4 regions of the Citricoccus sp. SGAir0253 genome follow, and region 4 is predicted to be linked to each of the others. Evidence: riboswitches for the same ligand, from Rfam matches in the RefSeq annotation. Region 4 holds a riboswitch; each other region holds the start of a gene.
The links. A riboswitch is a leader RNA that binds a small molecule or an ion and turns the genes downstream of it on or off. The one in region 4 is predicted to bind S-adenosylmethionine.
Positions count from the first base shown of each region.

Region 1 (4,204 bases), 230 kb from region 4:
GTGCAGCAGACCGACCCGGTCAAGCAACTCGGCGACTCGGTCCTCCATCTCGTGCTGGACCACGCCCAGGTTGCGCAGGGGCAGGGCGACGTTCTCCGCCACCGTGATCCGCCGCAGCAGGGCCGAGTGCTGGAAGATGGTGCCGATCGCCCTTCGGGCGGAGCGCAGTTGCCGTCCCCGCAGGTGGGAGAGGTCCCTTCCGTCGACGAGGATCTCTCCGCTGGTGGGTTTCTCCAGCAGGGAGATGCAGTGCGAGAGGGTGGTCTTGCCCGCACCGGACGGTCCGACGACGGCCGTGATGGTGCCCTCGGGCACGACCAGGTCAATGCCCTTGAGGACCTCGACCGGCCCGTCGTGTCCGGCATAGGACTTGTGCAGGTTCCTGATCTCGATCACCGCTCCGCGCCCCCGCTCATGGCGAGCGCGCCGATCCGGAAGCCGGACCCGCGGTGGTTGGCGGGGAGCCGGTCCCCACGTCCGAACAGCTTGTGGCGCAAGGTGCCCTCCTCGTAGTCGGTCGGATAGGCGCCCCGGGCCTGGAGTTCGGGCACCACGTACTCGACCACGTCCTCGAAGGTGCCGGGGGTGATCGCGTAGGCCAGGTTGAAGCCGTCCACGTCGGTCTCTCGGGCCCAGTCGAGGAGCTCATCGGCCACCTGGGCCCCCGATCCGACGACGACCGGACCGAAGCCGCCGATGCCGACCCACTCGGCGAGGCGGCGGACGGTCCAGGGCTCGTCGTCACCCGCAGAGGCGCGGAAGGTGTCGACCGCCGACTGGACGGCATTGGTCTGGACGTCATGGCCGATGACGTCGTCCAGGCCGTACTGCGAGAAGTCGATGCCCATCCACCCCGAGAGCAGGGCCAGGGCCCCCTGGTGGTCGATGTACGAGGCGTAGTCCTCGTGCTTGGCCTGCGCGGCGGCCTCGTCCGGCCCGGTGATCACCGTGAGCAGGGTGTAGACCTTGACGTCGCCCGGCTCCCGACCGGCCTCGATGGCGGCAGCACGGATCCCGGTCACGGCCTGCGCGAGCCTCTGCCGGGTCGGGGCGGCGACGAAGACGCACTCGGCGTTCTCCCCGGCGAAGCGCAGCCCCCGCGGGGAGGTCCCGGCCTGGTAGACGACGGGCGTGCGCTGGGGGCTCGGCTCCGTGATCGCGATGCCGGGCACGGTGAAGTGGGCACCGGCGTGCCCGATCTCGTGCACGCGATCCGGGTCGGTGAAGACGCTGGACCGGCGGTCCCGCACCACGGCGCCGTCCTCCCACGACCCCTCGAGCAGCTTGTAGACGACCTCGAGGTATTCGTCTGCGTGGTCGTAACGGTCGTCGTGGGCGGCCTGGTCCCGCTGCCCCATGTTGCGCGCGGCCGAGGGAAGGTAGCCGGTCACGACGTTCCAGCCGACCCGGCCACCGGTCAGGTGGTCCAGCGTTGCCAGGCGGCGGGCGAAGGGGTAGGGATGCTCGAACGCCGTTCCGGCGGTGATCCCGAAGCCCAGGTGCTCGGTCACCGCGGCCATCGCGCTGACGAGGAGCACCGGGTCATTGACCGGGACCTGCGTCCCCGCGGCCAAGGTGGCCCGGTTCGAGGAGCCATAGACGTCGTAGGTGCCCAGGACGTCTGCGATGAACAGCCCATCGAAGCGGCCCCGCTCGATGACCTGGGCCAGGTGTGTCCAGTAGGCAATGGTGTTGTACTCGGACGACCGGTCGTCCGGATGCCGCCACAGTCCGGGGGACTGGTGGCCCACGCAGTTCATGTCGAACGCGTTGAAGCGGATCCGTCTCGGGGCATGAGGGTGCATGGGAATGCACGTCCTTCCATCGATCCTGGCGGTAGCACCCTGGCCCCTGTCGGGCGGGTTGCTGCGGCGTCGTCGAGCCAGATCTCTCGGCCGCTCTGGATGGTTACGGATCCACTGTGGGGCCGTCCGGAGCCGGGGCGCCAACCGGGCGTCACACTCCGACGCGTACCGATCACCCCGCGCCAGGAACGCTGCAGGCTGCCCCGATGAGGGTCCAGCATGACGCTCCGTGACGTCACGTGACGCAGGCAGCGGTCCCCGCTTCCCGGGACGCCACGACACGCCGCCCAAAGCGGCATCGGTGGTGGCGGCGCCGTCCCGCACCTGCTTCACTATTGCCACCAACCATCCAGAGCGGCCGAGAGATCTGGCTCCGTGACGCCGCAGCAACCGCCCGGTCCCCGACCGGGAAACGGTGCTCATGCCAGAAGCGATGGAGAGTGATGATCATGACCGCCCTTGCCGAACCGCGCCTGGCCGCCGGCACGGGAGCCCGCGTGGGGTCACCCGGCAACGCCACGGCCGCGAGCCTGTCCGTGGAGTTCCGTGGCGTCGGCCGCTCCTTCCCCGGCCTCGAGGGAGAGCGCACCGTCCTGCGGGACCTGACCCTGGAGGTCGCCCCGGGCGAGGTGCTCGCCATCCTCGGCGCCTCCGGCTGCGGCAAGTCGACCCTGTTGCGGGCCGCGGGCGGCCTGGACACCGGGAACACCGGCGAGATCCTCATCGGCGGCCGGCGGGTCGCGCCGCATGACGCACGCACCGCCGTCGGGTTCCAGGAACCCCGCCTGATGCCCTGGCGCACCATCCACCAGAACGTGTCCCTGGGCCTGCCGCACGGAACCGGCCGCGCCGAGGGCCGCGAGCGCGTGGACCACCTCCTCGAGCTCGTCGGGCTGGCCGCCCACGCCGGGCACCGCCCGCGCGAGGTCTCGGGCGGCATGGCCCAGCGCACCTCGCTCGCCCGGGCCCTGGCGCGCCGGCCCGGCGTGCTGCTGCTGGACGAGCCGTTCGGTGCCCTCGACGCACTGACCCGGATGCGGATGCAGGACCTCCTGCTGGACATCCACGCGCGCACCGCCACCACCATCCTGCTCGTCACCCACGACGTGGACGAGGCCCTGCAGCTGGCCGACCGCATCCTGCTCCTCGGCCGGGACCACGCGCCGGACGCCGCCCCGGGTGCCTCCGCCCGCACCGTCCTCACGGTGCCCGGCGAGCGCCCCCGGGACCGCGGCTCGGCCGAGCTCGCCGCCCTGCGCTCCGAGCTGCTGGACGGCCTCGGGGTGGACGCCCACCGCCGCTGAGCGGCGGGCCCGCCCCGTCCGGCACCGGCTCCTCGGTCCGGGCCCCTCCACGGGCGGGCCGTCCGCGCCCGGACGGCCCCCCAACCTCCCTCCCGGCCGTGCTCCACGCCCGGCCGCCTCCTTCCGCGTTTCCCTGCATCACCGCAACCGTCCCGAAAGGCATCCCCATGCGCTCACGACTTGCCCTCTCCACCGCCGCCCTGGCCGTCTCCGCCCTCGCCCTGACCGGCTGCGTGGCCGGCGAGGGCTCAGGCGGCGGCGCCGCCCAGGCCGGGGCCTCCGGCACCGCCGGTGGCGGCAGCGGCGGCACCCTGGACATCGACTTCGCCACCTACAACCCCCTCTCCCTCGTGATCAAGGAGAAGGGCTGGCTGGAGGAGGAGCTCTCGGACGAGGGCGTCACCGTCAACTGGGTCCAGTCCGCCGGCTCCAACAAGGCCAACGAGGCGCTGCGCGCCGAGGCCATCGACGTCGGCTCCACCGCCGGCTCCGCGGCCCTGCTGGCCCGGGCCAACGGCACCCCGATCAAGACCATCGCCCTGTACTCCCAGCCGGAGTGGTCCGCCCTGGTCACCGGCCCCGACTCGGACATCACCGAGGTCGCGGACCTCGCCGGCCGGGACGTGGCGGCCACGAAGGGGACCGACCCATACTTCTTCCTCATCCAGTCCCTCGAGGAGGCCGGGGTGGACCCGTCCGAGGTCACCGTGCAGAACCTGCAGCACGCCGACGGCAAGACCGCCCTGGACAACGGCTCCGTGGACGCCTGGGCCGGCCTCGACCCGATCATGGCCGGAGCGGAGGCCGAGGGCGCGGAGCTGTTCTACCGCAACGTCGACTTCAACACCTACGGCTTCCTCAACGCCACGGAGTCCTTCCTCGAGGAATCCCCCGAGCTGGCCCAGACGGTGGTGGACGTCTACGAGAAGGCGCGCGCCTGGTCCCTGGAGAACCCCGAGGAGACGGCGCGGATCCTCGCCGAGGTCGCCGGGCTGGACGAGGAGGTGGCCACCACGGTCATCGAGGAGCGCTCGAACCTGGACGTGGACCCCGTGCCCGGGCAGGACCAGCTGGACGTGCTGGAGCGGGTCGGGC
Region 1 is NZ_CP039424.1:3,115,988-3,120,191, forward strand. Features, by position in the region: gene E7744_RS13600 (methionine ABC transporter ATP-binding protein) at 1-396, opposite strand, end outside; gene E7744_RS13605 (LLM class flavin-dependent oxidoreductase) at 393-1,805, opposite strand; SAM riboswitch class I at 1,819-1,911, opposite strand; SAM riboswitch class I at 2,148-2,245, shown strand; gene E7744_RS13610 (ABC transporter ATP-binding protein) at 2,255-3,109, shown strand; gene E7744_RS13615 (aliphatic sulfonate ABC transporter substrate-binding protein) at 3,277-4,204, shown strand, end outside.
Region 1: linked by a shared signal. The riboswitch ahead of E7744_RS13610 (ABC transporter ATP-binding protein) and the one ahead of E7744_RS12585 (acyl-CoA dehydrogenase) in region 4 are both predicted to bind S-adenosylmethionine.

Region 2 (4,204 bases), 250 kb from region 4:
TGCGCAGGACCACCAGCCCGACGACGGCCCACCAACCGATCGCGTCGAAGGTCGGCAGCAGCCCGATGAGGGTGGAGGCGATGCCCATGACCAGCAGGGAGGCGACGAGCAGGGCCTTGCGGCCGATCCGGTCCCCGAGGTGGCCGCCGACGATCCCGCCGAGGGGCCGGGCCACCACCCCGACGGCGAGGGTGGCGAAGGAGGCGACGATCCCGCCCAGCTCGGTGGCCATGGGGAAGAACTGGACGTTGAAGACCAGGGCCGCGGCGGTGCCGTAGAGGTAGAAGTCGTACCACTCGATCGTGGTGCCGGCGAAGGCCGAGGCGAGCACGCGCTTCTTGCCGTGCACGAGGGCGGAGGCCCGGCCCCGGGGCGGCGCGGCGGCGGTGGACGGCGTGGTCGTGGTGTTCATGCGCGGCCTCCCGCGGTGGTGGTGCGGGCGTCGCCGATGGCGTTCAGCCCCTCGGGCAGGGTGCCGTTGATGGCGTGGTCGCCCAGGGCACGGGCGCGGAAGGCGATGGGGTTGTGGGTGGCCACCGTCTGGGCGTTGCGCCAGTGCCGGTCCAGGCCCTTGGCGGTGGAGGTGGCGGAGGCGCCCACGGTGAGGAACAGGTCCTGGGCCGCGCCGAGGGCCAGTTCCGGCACGGTCACCTGTGCGTGCTCGACGGCGATCTCGGACGCGTGCAGCGCCGCCGGCAGGGTGCCCCGGAACCCCGGGCGGTCGGCGCCGGCGGCGGTCGCGGCGGCCAGGCCGGCGTCGAGGGCGCGGGCGGCGTGCAGCACCGTGGCCTCGGCCGCGAAGGCCTTCGCGGAGATCCGGCCGGTGGCCTCCTGGATCAGGGGGTCCTCGCGGAACGGCAGGCCCAGCCCGGTGTTGAACGTCCGGGTGCGGCCGGCGATGGTGGCCACCGCGTCGCGCCGGGCGGCCCGGGCGATCCCGGCCAGCACGGCCAGCAGGACGAGCTGGAAGAACGCGGCCTCGTGGACCGCCTCGGCGCTGCCCGCGGTGCGGTCCAGCACCGCGTCCTCGGGGACGGAGACGTCCTCGAAGACCGCGGTGCCGGTGCCGGTGAGCTTCTGCCCGAAGCCGTCCCAGTCGTCCTCCAACGTGACGCCCGGGGCGTCCGTGGCCACCACGGCGAAGCGGCGGCCGTCCTGGCCGTCCAGGGCGGCGGACACCCGCGTGTAGTCGGAGAAGACCGAGCCGGTGGCGTAGTACTTCCGGCCGGTGAGCACCCAGCCGGCCTCCGTGCGGCGCAGCACGGTGTTGAGGGTGCCCAGCGCGTTGCCGCCCTTCTCGGTGGAGGCGTTGCCCACGGTGGCCCCGGCCAGCACCCGGGGGTACCAGGCGTCCTGGACCCGGGCCGGCAGGAAGCGCAGCGACTCCACGAAGCCGGCGTGCGAGCGGTACAGGTGCGCGATGTTGGAGTCGGCCTCGGCGAGGTCCACCAGCAGCCGGGTGAAGTCCTCCACGCTCACCCCCGGCCCGCCGTGCTCGCGCGGCACCCGCAGCGTCCCGAAGCCGGCCTCGTCCAGGCGGCGCACCTCGGCGAACGGCAGCCGGCGCTCCAGGTCCCGCTCCAGGGACCCGGCGGCGATCTCCGCCAGGAGCGGGGCGAAGTGCTCGCGCAGCCCGGCGTGGTCGGCGGGGAGCCCGGTGGCGAGGTTGCGGGGAGTGGCCTGGCTGGTGGTGGTCTGGCTGGTGGCGGCCCTCTCGGCCGTGCCCTGCGTCATTCGGCGGTCCTCTCGGTCGCACCGAGGATTACCGGCAACCCATGCCTCGGAACGGCCGGCACGCCGGCACGCGCCGACGCACAGACCGACGGCGGTTCCGGGATCTCCATCGGTCCTGGCCTTAGCACCCGTCGTGGGGAACGAGGTCCCCCCGGGTTGCTGCGGCGTCGTCGAGCCAGGTCTCTCAGCCGCTCTGGATGGTTACCCGACCACCGTAACAGCACGTGGCGGCCCCCGGGGTGGCGCGCGTCACGCCGGGACACACGCGCGGGACCCGCGCCCCGGGCCGGGCTCAGCCGGCGGTGGCGTCCCCGGTCCGCGTCATCGGGCCGGCGGCGAGGGTCACGCCGCTGTGCGCGGGGTTGCCGTCGAAGTCCTCCTGCGACACGTCCACCACGGGGAACCGCGCCAGGTCCACCCCGGAGGGCACCGGCAGCGTGGTGGTCGTGGCGGTCACCGTGCCCAGCGAGATCAGCCGGCTGGCCTCCTCGTCCCGCAGCCACACCTCGTAGTAGCCGCTCTCGGGCAGCTTGGAGACGTCCACGGTCAGGCGCAGCCCGCCGTCCGGCTCGGAGACCATCTCGGCCCGGCCGGCCACGTCCGCCGCCGTCACCGGGTCCAGGACGGCCTCCCCGACGGCGACCGGCCCCTGCGGCGTGCCGTTCCCGCCGTCGTCGCCGGTGAGTGCCGCGGTCACGAGCGCGGCGCCCGCGGCGCCCACGACGAGCCCGGCGGCCGCGGCGGCGGCGATCACCGGCCAGCGACGGCGGTTCGCCCGCGGCAGGAAGGACACGGAGCCGCCCTCCTCGGGTCCCGCCGCGCCCGCCCCGCCGGGTCGGGGCGCCGGCCGGTCGTCTCCCGGTAGCGGCCGCAGGGGCGAGGGGTCCGGGAACGCGGTGCCGAGGTCCCGCTCGATGGCCTCCCAGAGGCCGGCTGGCGGCTCGTGGAGCTCCACGGGGGCGGCCAGGGCCGCGACCGCGCGCTCCGTGCGCGCGAGGTCCTCGCGGCAGGGCGGGCACGCGAGCAGGTGGGCGGCCACCGCCGCGCCGGGGGCCGCGCCGGTGGCGATCGAGGCGAGGTCGTCCTCGGTCAGGTGCCGTTCCGTCGTCTCAGCCATCGTTCACCTCCAGTGCTACTCGAAGCCGGGCCAGTCCCCGGTGGACATGCGACTTGACCGTCCCCAGCGGCATGCCGAGCCGCTCGGCGATCTGGGCCTGCGGGAGGTCCTGCACGAAGGCCATCCTCAGGATCTCATCCTGGGGCGGGCCGAGCCGGTCCAGGGCCTCGTGGACGAGCACCCGGTCCACCACCTGCTCGGAGAGCTGGCGGTCCTCCCGTGGCTGTTCGCCGGCCGTGGCGTCCACGGCCCGGCGCTGGCGCTCGCGCGCGGCGAAGACGTCCGCCACCACGCGCCGGGTGATCCCGGTCAGCCAGCCGCCGAGGGGCCGGGACGGGTCGTAGCTCTCGCGGGAGCGCCAGGCGCGGGTGAACACCTGCTGGGCGGCGTCCTCGGCGTCCTGGCGCTGGCCCAGCGCGGCCATGCACAGCGAGAACACCAGCCGCCCGTGCAGGGAGTAGGCCTCCCTCATGGCGTCCGGTGCTCCGGCCGCGAAGCGGCGTGGCAGGTCGTCGCTGTCCAGCGTGTCTCCTCGGTCGGTCCCGGCCGGGCCGGGGCCGGCCCTTCAGCCGGGGTGGCACCAGGCCGGCGGCATCGTCTGGAGCCGAGGATACGGCTCAGGGGACCGGTTCGGCCACCACGATGATGTTGTCCGCATAGCTCTCCCGTTCCGGGCGCCACTGGCCGCCACAGGTCACGAGCACCAGCCGGGCCGGGCCGGTCCGGTCGAAGTAGGGCGTGAAGTCCAGGCCGTCCTTGCCGAGCTGCTCCACGGTGGTGACGCGGTAGCGGTGCTCCGTGCCGTCCTGGTCCCACAGCCGCACGAGGTCCCCCGCCGCGGCGTCCCGCAGGGCGTACAGCGGCCCGCGGGGCGTCTCGACCGAGCCGGCGTGGGCGGCGAGGACCGTGTGGCCCTCCCCGTCCGCCGGCGCCGGCCCGAACCGGTACCAGCCCGCCGTGGCCGCGTCCTCGGGGATCTCCATCTGGCCGTCGCCGGCCACGCCGGTGGGCATCACGGGCACGTCCGCCCCGATCGCCTCGTACCGCAGGCGGACCGGTGCCGGGACCGGCTCGGCGGGCCGCAGCGCGGCGGAGGCCACCGGCACGTCCGCGGCGCGGGCGGCCGGGACGGCGGAGGCACGGTCATCCGCCGGGGCGGGAGTCGCCGGCCGGTCCGCCGCGGCCGCCGGACCGACGCCGGCCCCGGCGCGTGGGGTGCCGGGGCCGGCACCGGGCCGGTCCCCCGGCGCCGGGGAGGCCCCGTCGGGGCGGGCCGGCGCCGGGTAGGCAGAGGTGGAGGGTGCGGCCGCAGCCGGGCTGGAGGAGGGGAACCACGCTCCACCGGCAGGTGCG
Region 2 is NZ_CP039424.1:3,132,412-3,136,615, forward strand. Features, by position in the region: gene E7744_RS13665 (MFS transporter) at 1-412, opposite strand, end outside; gene E7744_RS13670 (acyl-CoA dehydrogenase family protein) at 409-1,734, opposite strand; SAM riboswitch class I at 1,838-1,938, opposite strand; gene E7744_RS13675 (anti-sigma factor) at 2,027-2,851, opposite strand; gene E7744_RS13680 (RNA polymerase sigma factor) at 2,844-3,323, opposite strand; gene E7744_RS13685 (class F sortase) at 3,469-3,951, opposite strand.
Region 2: linked by a shared signal. The riboswitch ahead of E7744_RS13670 (acyl-CoA dehydrogenase family protein) and the one ahead of E7744_RS12585 (acyl-CoA dehydrogenase) in region 4 are both predicted to bind S-adenosylmethionine.

Region 3 (4,204 bases), 230 kb from region 4:
GGACTCGGTCACGGCATCGGCCGGCAGCTCGCCGCCCGTGAGCTCCTCGAAGAAGGCCCCGGCCTCCCGCGTGTACCCCTCCAGGTCGGCGACGGCCTGCTCCTGGCCGGCCGCATCACCGGACTTCTCGGCCGCCGCGTAGTCGACGAAGTAGCCGATGTGCTCGCGCCACAGCGCGAGGAACGCCTCGGCGGTCTCGGCGTCCGAGGCCGCCTCGATGGTCGCGGCGAGCTCCTGGGAATTCTCGTCCAGGGCGGCGGAGGCCAGTTCGGTCTCCGGGCTCTCGAGGTCGGTGGCATAGGCCGTGGCCACGGTGATGCCGGCCAGGTAGACGTGCTCCTGCAGCTGGGCCGTGAGGGTGGCGCGCAGGGTGGCCGCCTCGGAGGCCGGGTCCCCGTCCACGTCGGCCGCGGCGACGAGGCCGGCGGCCAGCGTCTCGGCGGTCTCGGGCATGTGCGCCGCGGCGGTCCGCGCGTCGGCGAACGGATCGCCGGTGGAGGCCGGCATCGGCATGGCCGCGGATGAGGCCTCCGGCATGTCCTCGGACATGCCCGCGGACGCCGAGGGCGAGGCGGACATCGCCCCGGACATCGACTCCGACATCGAGGGCGAGGCCGACGCCGCCGGGCTGGAGGACTGGCCGGACTCCCCGCCGGCTCCGCCACCGGCGCCACAGGCCGCGAGGGACAGGGCGAGGGCGACGGCGCCGAGGACGGTGGTGGTCTTCCGGGCGGTGTTCGTGGTCATGACTGCTCCTTGGTCGATCCAGCGGTGACGTCTGGTGTTCGGAGCAGGTGCCCGGCCGGATGGGTCGGGGCGGGGGAAATCTTCGCCGGCTGGGGCCGCGGTGCCGGCACCGGCCGGCAGCGGGTCCTGGTGGTCAGGGGGTCCTGGTGGTCAGGCGGTCGCGGTCAGACGGTCCCGGTGGTCAGGTACGGCACGGGCCGGGTGCCGTTCACCTCCCAGTCCCCCACCATCCGGGCCATGAACACGGCCGGATCGTGGCTGGCGAGAGTGCGGGCGTTGCGCCAGTGGCGGTCCAGCTGCAGGTCGGTACTGGTGGCCGAGGCCCCCAGGGTGTCGAAGATCCGCGTGCAGGTGTCCAGCACGAGCCTCGGCACCATCACGTGGGCGCGATGGACCGTCAGGGCCGCACGCCGCATGGCCTCGGCCGCGGTCTCGGCGGCGGGCTCGGCGCCAGGCTCGGGGTGCGTCCCCGTCTCCGGCTCCGTGGCGGACTCGGCGGTCGCCGCGGCGGCGGGCTGGGCGGCGACGGCCAGGGCCTCGTCGAGGTCACGTCCGGCGGCGCGCACCAGTTCCTCGGCGGTGGCCTGCTGCGCGGACAGCTCGCCCACGATCCCCAGCAGCTGGTCGTCCTCGCGCGGGGTGAGCCCGCCCGCGGTGTTGGGCGAGCGGCGGCGCGCGCGGGTGAGGCCGATCCCGTCCCGCAGGGCGGCCCGGCCGACCCCGGCCAGCAGGGCCATCAGCGTGGCCTCGTGGTGCAGCGGCACGTGCCCGTCCGCGGGGGGCAGCACCAGCAGGTCCTCGACGCCGGCCCCGTCGAACTCGACCGTGCCGGTGCCGGTGAGCCGCTGGCCGAAGCCGTCCCAGTCGTCCTTGACGGCCGCGCGCGGCTGGCGCACCCGCACGACGGCGAGCGCCAGGTCCGTCCGGTCGGGCAGCCGGGGATCGTCCGGCCGGCCGGCCTCCGGCCGGGCGGTGCGAGGCTGCCCCCGACGCCGGCCCGGGCGCGGGACGCCCTCCTCCAGCCGGGCGGTGGCCAGGGTCCACGTGGCGAAGATGCTGCCGGTCGTGTAGTACTTGCGGCCGCGGATGCGCAGCGAGCCCCCGTCGTCCTTCCACACGGTGGTGGCGAGTTCGCCCAGGGCTGGGCCCGGGGACTCGGAGAGGGCACTGCCGGCCAGCTCGCCGGCCATCACCCGCGCCAGCCAGCGCGAGCGCAGGGCGGCGTCGGCCTGCACGAGGACGTGCTCCACGAAGCTCAGGTGGCTGCGCAGCAGGTGGGCCGTGTTCGCGTCCACCGCCGCCAGGTCCATGAGCAGCCGCAGCGCGTCCTCCTGGCCGGCACCGGCCCCGCCGGCGGACTCCGGCACGGTCAGACCGCCCAGGCCGGCGGCACGGAGCTGCTCCAGCGGGGCGAACGGCAGGTGGCGGCCCGCCTCGCGGGCGGTCTCCCCGCGGGCCACCTCGGCGAAGGCCGGGGCGAACCGGGCGGACAGGGAGGCATAGTGGGAACCGGTGCGACCGTTCCGGTGGGTGGGGCCGGAGTCCGCCTCCCGGGCCTCCGGGGCCGTGGTCGTGCTGTTGCCTGCAGTGGTCATGCTGTCCTCCATCGGTCCTGGCGGTAGCACCCGGGCCCCTGTCGGGCGGGTTGCTGCGGCGTCGTCGAGCCAGGTCTCTCGGCCGCTCTGGATGGTGTTCCCTGTCATGAGACCACCGGCCCGGGCGGAACGCCAACTCCGTTCCGTGGCCGGCCGGCCGTCGGCCCCGGTGCTGGGCACCGTGGCCGACGGGCGGTCATTCCGCGGAGACGGGTGTCAGCACGCCGGCGACGAGCGGGTCGTCCGTGGTCTTCAGGTATTCCTCCAGGCGGGGGTCGGAGAACACCTCGATGAGCTTCTGCGTCTCTGGGGTGTCCGCGAACTGCGTGCCGACGATGAGCCGAGAGGCGAAGGTCCTGGGCGGGTCCGGGAACAGGATGCCCTTGTCCCGGCCGACCTTGCCGGCGTCGAAGAGGTTGGTGTAGCCGATGGCGACGTCCACGGAGTCCAGCGTGCGTGCCATGGACAGCAGGTCGATCTCGGTGAACTCGAAGCCGCGGGGGTTGTCCACCACGTCCTTCAGCTTGGCGGTGCGCGGCTCGATGTCCGGGTCCAGGGTGATGAGTCCCTCGCGGTCGAGCAGCCACAGCGCCTGCCCCTGGTTGGCCAGGTCGGTGGGCACGGCCAGCGTGGCACCGTCCGGGAGTTCCTCCACCGAGTCGTACCGGGTGGAGTACAGCCCGAAGGCCCACTGGTAGAGCTCGATGGTGGGGGTCAGCTCGAAGCCGTTGGCATCGGCCACCTGCTTCATGTACCACTGGTGCTCGAAGATCGTGGCGTGGATCGACCCCTCGGCCACGGCGCGGTTGGACTGGACGCTGTCCTCGATGCCCACCGCCTCGATCTCCACGCCGTGGTCGGGCGCGATCTCCTCGGCCACGAAGTCGAGGATCTTCTCCTCGCCGGCCATGGCGGGCTCGTAATGCACGCGCAGCGGGCCGGTCACCTCGGAGGTGGCCGCACCGGAGGCGGCCACCGCCGGGCGGTTGGACTGTTGGATGACCACGATGCCCAGGACGAGGGCGATCACGGTGGCCAGGGCGGCGATGCTCCAGGGCAAGGCGGCACGCTGCCGGCGCAGCGTGAAGCCGTGGGCGTGTTCGGCGGACGGAGTGCTCATGATGCTCCTTCGGGAAGTGCGACGACGGTGACGCGGCATGGCGGGCCGGGCGTCGGGAGGGCGGTGGTGGCACGAGGCCGTGCGGGCCGGTGCAGGGCGCTCAGCCCAGTCGGCGGCGCCGGCGGCACGGCCTTCAGGGGCGGGCCAGGGCGTGGGCCACCCGGTCGCCGATGAACTGGACGACCTGGACGGTCACGATCAGCGCGATGATCGTGGCGAGCATGACGGTCATGTCGAAGCGCTGGTAGCCGTAGGTGACCGCCAGGTACCCGATGCCGCCGGCGCCGATGGTGCCCGCGATGGCCGAGTACTCGATCATCGAGATCGTGTTGAGGGTGACGGCCGAGGCCAGCCCCGGCAGCGCCTCGCGCAACTGGGTCTGCCGGATGATCTGTCCGGTGGAGCTGCCGGTGACGAGGCCCACGGCCATGTTCTCGCGGGGTAGGTCGTTCAGCGCGTTCTGCACGAGGCGCGCGAAGAACGGGATGCCGGCGATGGTCATGGGCACGATCGCGGCCGCGATGCCCAGGGTGGTGCCGGTGACCCACTTGGTGAACGGGATGATGGCCGCCATCAGCACGAGGAACGGCAGGGATCGGCCCATGTTCACCACCCAGCTGAGCGCGCCGTGGAGCCGGTCCCGGGGGAACAGCCCCCGCGGGGAGGTGTTGTAGAGCAATACCCCGGTGGCCCCACCGACGAGCACGACCATCACCATCACGATGCCCACCATGGCCCAGGT
Region 3 is NZ_CP039424.1:3,111,062-3,115,265, forward strand. Features, by position in the region: gene E7744_RS13580 (hypothetical protein) at 1-747, opposite strand, end outside; gene E7744_RS13585 (acyl-CoA dehydrogenase family protein) at 912-2,342, opposite strand; SAM riboswitch class I at 2,348-2,440, opposite strand; gene E7744_RS13590 (MetQ/NlpA family ABC transporter substrate-binding protein) at 2,539-3,462, opposite strand; gene E7744_RS13595 (methionine ABC transporter permease) at 3,596-4,204, opposite strand, start outside.
Region 3: linked by a shared signal. The riboswitch ahead of E7744_RS13585 (acyl-CoA dehydrogenase family protein) and the one ahead of E7744_RS12585 (acyl-CoA dehydrogenase) in region 4 are both predicted to bind S-adenosylmethionine.

Region 4 (4,204 bases):
CAGCGCCGAGGCGGTGTCGTGCCCGGTCCGGTCGAGGAAGTCGCCGAGCCGGGCGAGCATGGCGGCGTGGTCGGCGAAGACCACGTCCTCCTTGCTGCCGAAGGTGCGGAAGAAGGTCGCCCGGCTCATCCCGGCCTCCCGGGCCAGGTCGTCCACCGTGGTGCGGTCCCAGCCGCGGGCGTCCAGGAGCCGCAGCAGGGCGGCGAGCGTGCTGGGGGCGGTGGCCGGGTCCATCCTGCTCCTCGGGTCATGGCGGGTGAGACGGAGTTGCTTGACATGATACCCAGTATCAGTGGATAGTGACGGAGATCACCGATCCGTCTCCCGGAGGACCGCATGACCGCCCTGGCCGAAGACCGCCCCGCCGCCCACGAACCCCTCACGCCGCTGGCCTTCCTCGGGCGCACGGCCGCCGTGTTCCCGGACCGGGAGGCGGTGGTGTACGGCGAGCGGCGCTCCACCTACCGCGAGTTCGCGGCCGAGGTGCAGCGGCTGGCCAAGGCCCTCCGGGCGCGGATCGAGCCCGGCCAGACGGTCGCGGTGATCGCGCCCAACGTCCCCGCCATGCTCGCGGCCCACTTCGCCGTGCCGCTGGCCGGGGGCGTGCTGAGCCCCCTCAACCCGCGCCTGACCTCCCGCGAGCTGGAGTACATCCTGGAGCACTCCGAGGCCCGGGTGGTGCTCGCGGACGGCGACGTGGCGGCCACGGTCCGCGAGGTCGTGCAGGACCTGCCGCACCGGCCGCTGGTCGTGGAGATCGTGGACGACCAGGCCGGCCACGCGGACCCCCGCGGGACCGACGCCGGCGCCCTCGCCTACGAGGACTTCCTCGCCCAGGGGCCCGCCGGGCCGGACCTGCCGTGGCGGGTGGAGGACGAGGAGTCGCCGATCACGCTCAACTACACCTCGGGCACCACCGGCCCGCCCAAGGGCGCGGTCTACACCCACCGCGGTGCCTACCTGGCGGCCCAGGGGGCGGTGTTCCACAACGGCTACACCGGGACCACCCGCTACCTGTGGACGCTGCCGATGTTCCACTGCAACGGCTGGTGCACGCCGTGGGCGGTGACCTCCGCGGGCGGCACGCACGTGTGCCTGCGCGCGGTGCGCCAGGACGCCATCTGGGACGCGTTCGACCACGAGGGCATCACGCACCTGTGCGGGGCGCCGGTCGTGTGCGCCATGATCCACGAGTCCGGGCGTGCCCGCCCCCTGGACCGGGAGCTGCGGATGACCACCGCGGGGGCCGCCCCGCCGCCGTCGGTCATCGAGGCGCTCGAGGCGCTCAACATCACCCCCGTGCACGTCTATGGCCTCACCGAGGTGTACGGGCCGTTCACCATCTGCGAGCCGCAGCCGGCGTGGGCGGGGCTGCCCGCCGCCGAGCGGGCCCGGCTGATGGCCCGCCAGGGCGTGCCGATGGTGCACGCCGGCGAGGTCGCCGTCATGGACGCCGAGCTGAACCGGCTGCCCGCGGACGGCACCACCCTGGGCGAGGTGGTCCTGCGGGGCAACGGTGTCATGCGGGAGTACTTCAAGAACCCCGAGGCCACCGCCGAGGCCTTCCGCGGCGGCTGGTACCACACGGGCGACCTCGGCGTGATGCACCCGGACGGTTACGTCCAGCTGATGGACCGGGCCAAGGACATCATCATCTCCGGGGGCGAGAACATCTCCTCGATCGAGGTCGAGTCCGTGCTGCACGCCCACCCGCGGGTGTCCGACGTGGCCGTCGTCGGGGTCCAGGACGACAAGTGGGGCGAGCGCCCCGTGGCCTTCGTGGTGGCCGAGGCCGGGGCGCCGGTGACCGCCGAGGAGCTCCGCGCCCACTGCCGGGAGTCGCTCGCCGGGTTCAAGGTGCCGGACCGCGTGACGTTCGTGGATGAGCTGCCGCGCACGGCCACCGGCAAGATCCGCAAGACCATGCTGCGCTCCCTCCGGGACGAGGAGCCGGCGTCCCCGGCGAGGTCCTGAGCGGGACGACGGCCCCCGGGCCGCCGGCCGGGTGGTGACGGCCGCGCCAGCGGGCGGAGGGAACCCCCTCGTCACGAGGCCCCGTGTGACGTCATCGGACGTCACACGGGGCCTCGTGCGCCCCGGGCGCCGGCCTCCGTGACGGTGGACGGCGAAACATGACCCGGGCCCTTGGGGCCACGGGCCCCGCCCCCTAGGGTGGCAGCAGAATCACGAGATCCGGTGACAAGCCCTGGCTGGCCGGACGGCAACCCTCTCGCCGTAGTGGGGTGCTCCAGGTGAGGATTCGGCCCGGTCGCGCATGGCGGCGCGGGCAAGTACGGCACCCCGCGGTCCCGACGCCCGGACCGTTCGCGTGGTGCCCGGACCGAGAGGCGACCATGACCGACACGACCCGACCCGAGCGCACCGCCGCCCCCGGAACGCCCCGCCCGGACGGCAGTAGCGCGACGCTGGCCGGCGGGCCCCCGCTGCCGGGAGACCTGCCCACCTTCGCGGACCTGTGGGCCGCCACCGCGGGGGGCGCCCCGACGGACGCCCAGCTCACCGCCCACTTCGCCCCCGTCTTCGCGGCCATCGCGGCCGGGGCGGCCCAGCGGGAACTGGACCACGAGCTGGCCTTCGCCGCGATCGAGGCCCTGCGCGCCTCCGGCTTCACCCGCGTCCGCCTGGCCCGCGAGCACGGGGGCATCGGGGCGAGCCTGCCTCAGCTCGCCGGCCTGCTGGTGGACCTGGCCGCCGCGGACTCGAACCTCCCGCAGGCCCTGCACGGGCACTTCATGTTCACCGAGCAGCACCAGAACGAGTCCCAGGGCGCGGTCTCCGAGTGGTGGCTGGCGGAGGTGGCGGCCGGGCGGATCTTCGGCAACGCGCTCGTGGAGCTCCCCCCGGCCGCCGGTTCCCGGCCCGTGCTGTGGACCGATGCCGATCCGGACACCGCCCAGGCCGCCTCGGCCGTCGGGAGCCCAGAGGTCGCCGAGATCACGGGGGACAAGTTCTACTCCACCGGGGCGCTGTTCGCCGACCACCTGCTCGTGACCGCCACGCGGCCCGGCCGGGAGGACGAGGGGCCGGTGTTCGCGATCGTGGACGCCGGCCACGAGGGGGTGCGCCGGATCGACGACTGGAACGGCTTCGGGCAGCGGCTCACCGCCTCGGGCACCACCACCTTCGACCGGGTGCCCGTGCGGGCCCACCGGACCCAGGAGTTCAACGTCCCCACGGGCGTGCTGGCCTACCCGGTGCTGTGGGTGGTGCTCTCCGCCACGCAGGCCGGGATCGGGGCGGCGGCGCTGGCCGCGATCACCGACTTCGTGCGGGCGCGCCGCCGCACCTACGACCACGCCCTGGCCGAGACCCCCGCCGAGGACCCGCTGGTGCACCAGGTCATCGGCGCGGTCTCGGCGAAGGTCTCCGCCGCCCGGCACGTCGTGACGTCCGCCGCGGCCGTGGTCGAGGAGTCCTTCCGGCAGGTGCGCGGCCACCGGGACCTGGAGGACCCGGTGGTCCTCGAGGCCCACGCCCGCGCCAACGTGGCCCTGTCCGAGGCCAGCCTCGTGGTCTCCGAGCTGGTGCTGGAGGCCACCAACCAGGTCTTCGAGTGCGGCGGCGCCTCGGCCACGGACGCCGCGCGGCAGCTGCACCGGCACTGGCTGAACGCGCGCACCATCGCGAGCCACACCCCGCTGGTCTACCGCACCCGGGCGGTCGGCGACTACCGCCTCAACGGGACCGTCCCGCCGTTCCACTCCACCGCCCGGAACTCCGCCCCCGCCGGCCCCTGAGCCGGTCCGGGACCCGTCCGCCCGGACGGGCCTGCCCTCGAGCACCCCGACCCCAGACCACCACGGAAGGACCAGAGCAATGACCCTGACCCACGACCCCGCGGCGACCACCCCGACCGCCGGGACCACCGCCACCGCCACCGACCCCGCCCAGGACGCCGCCGCGCAGGCCGCCCGCCTGGCGGCGGTGCGCGAGCGCCTCGCCCCGGTCTTCGCCTCCATCGCGGAGAGCGCCGCCGAGCGCGAGGCCGGGCGCATCATCGACCGCGACGCCGTCCGTCGCCTCGCCGAGGCGGGCTTCACCTCCCTGCGGGTGCCGGTGGAGTACGGCGGCTCCGGGCTCACGTTCGCGCAGTCGGCCGGGCTCATCGTCGAGCTCGCGGCCGCGGACTCCAACCTGACCCAGGCGCTGCGCGCCCACCTGATCAACCAGGAGAACGTGCTGG
Region 4 is NZ_CP039424.1:2,882,161-2,886,364, reverse strand. Features, by position in the region: gene E7744_RS12595 (TetR/AcrR family transcriptional regulator) at 1-234, opposite strand, end outside; gene E7744_RS12590 (long-chain-fatty-acid--CoA ligase) at 337-1,974, shown strand; SAM riboswitch class IV at 2,183-2,300, shown strand; gene E7744_RS12585 (acyl-CoA dehydrogenase) at 2,355-3,758, shown strand; gene E7744_RS12580 (acyl-CoA dehydrogenase family protein) at 3,838-4,204, shown strand, end outside.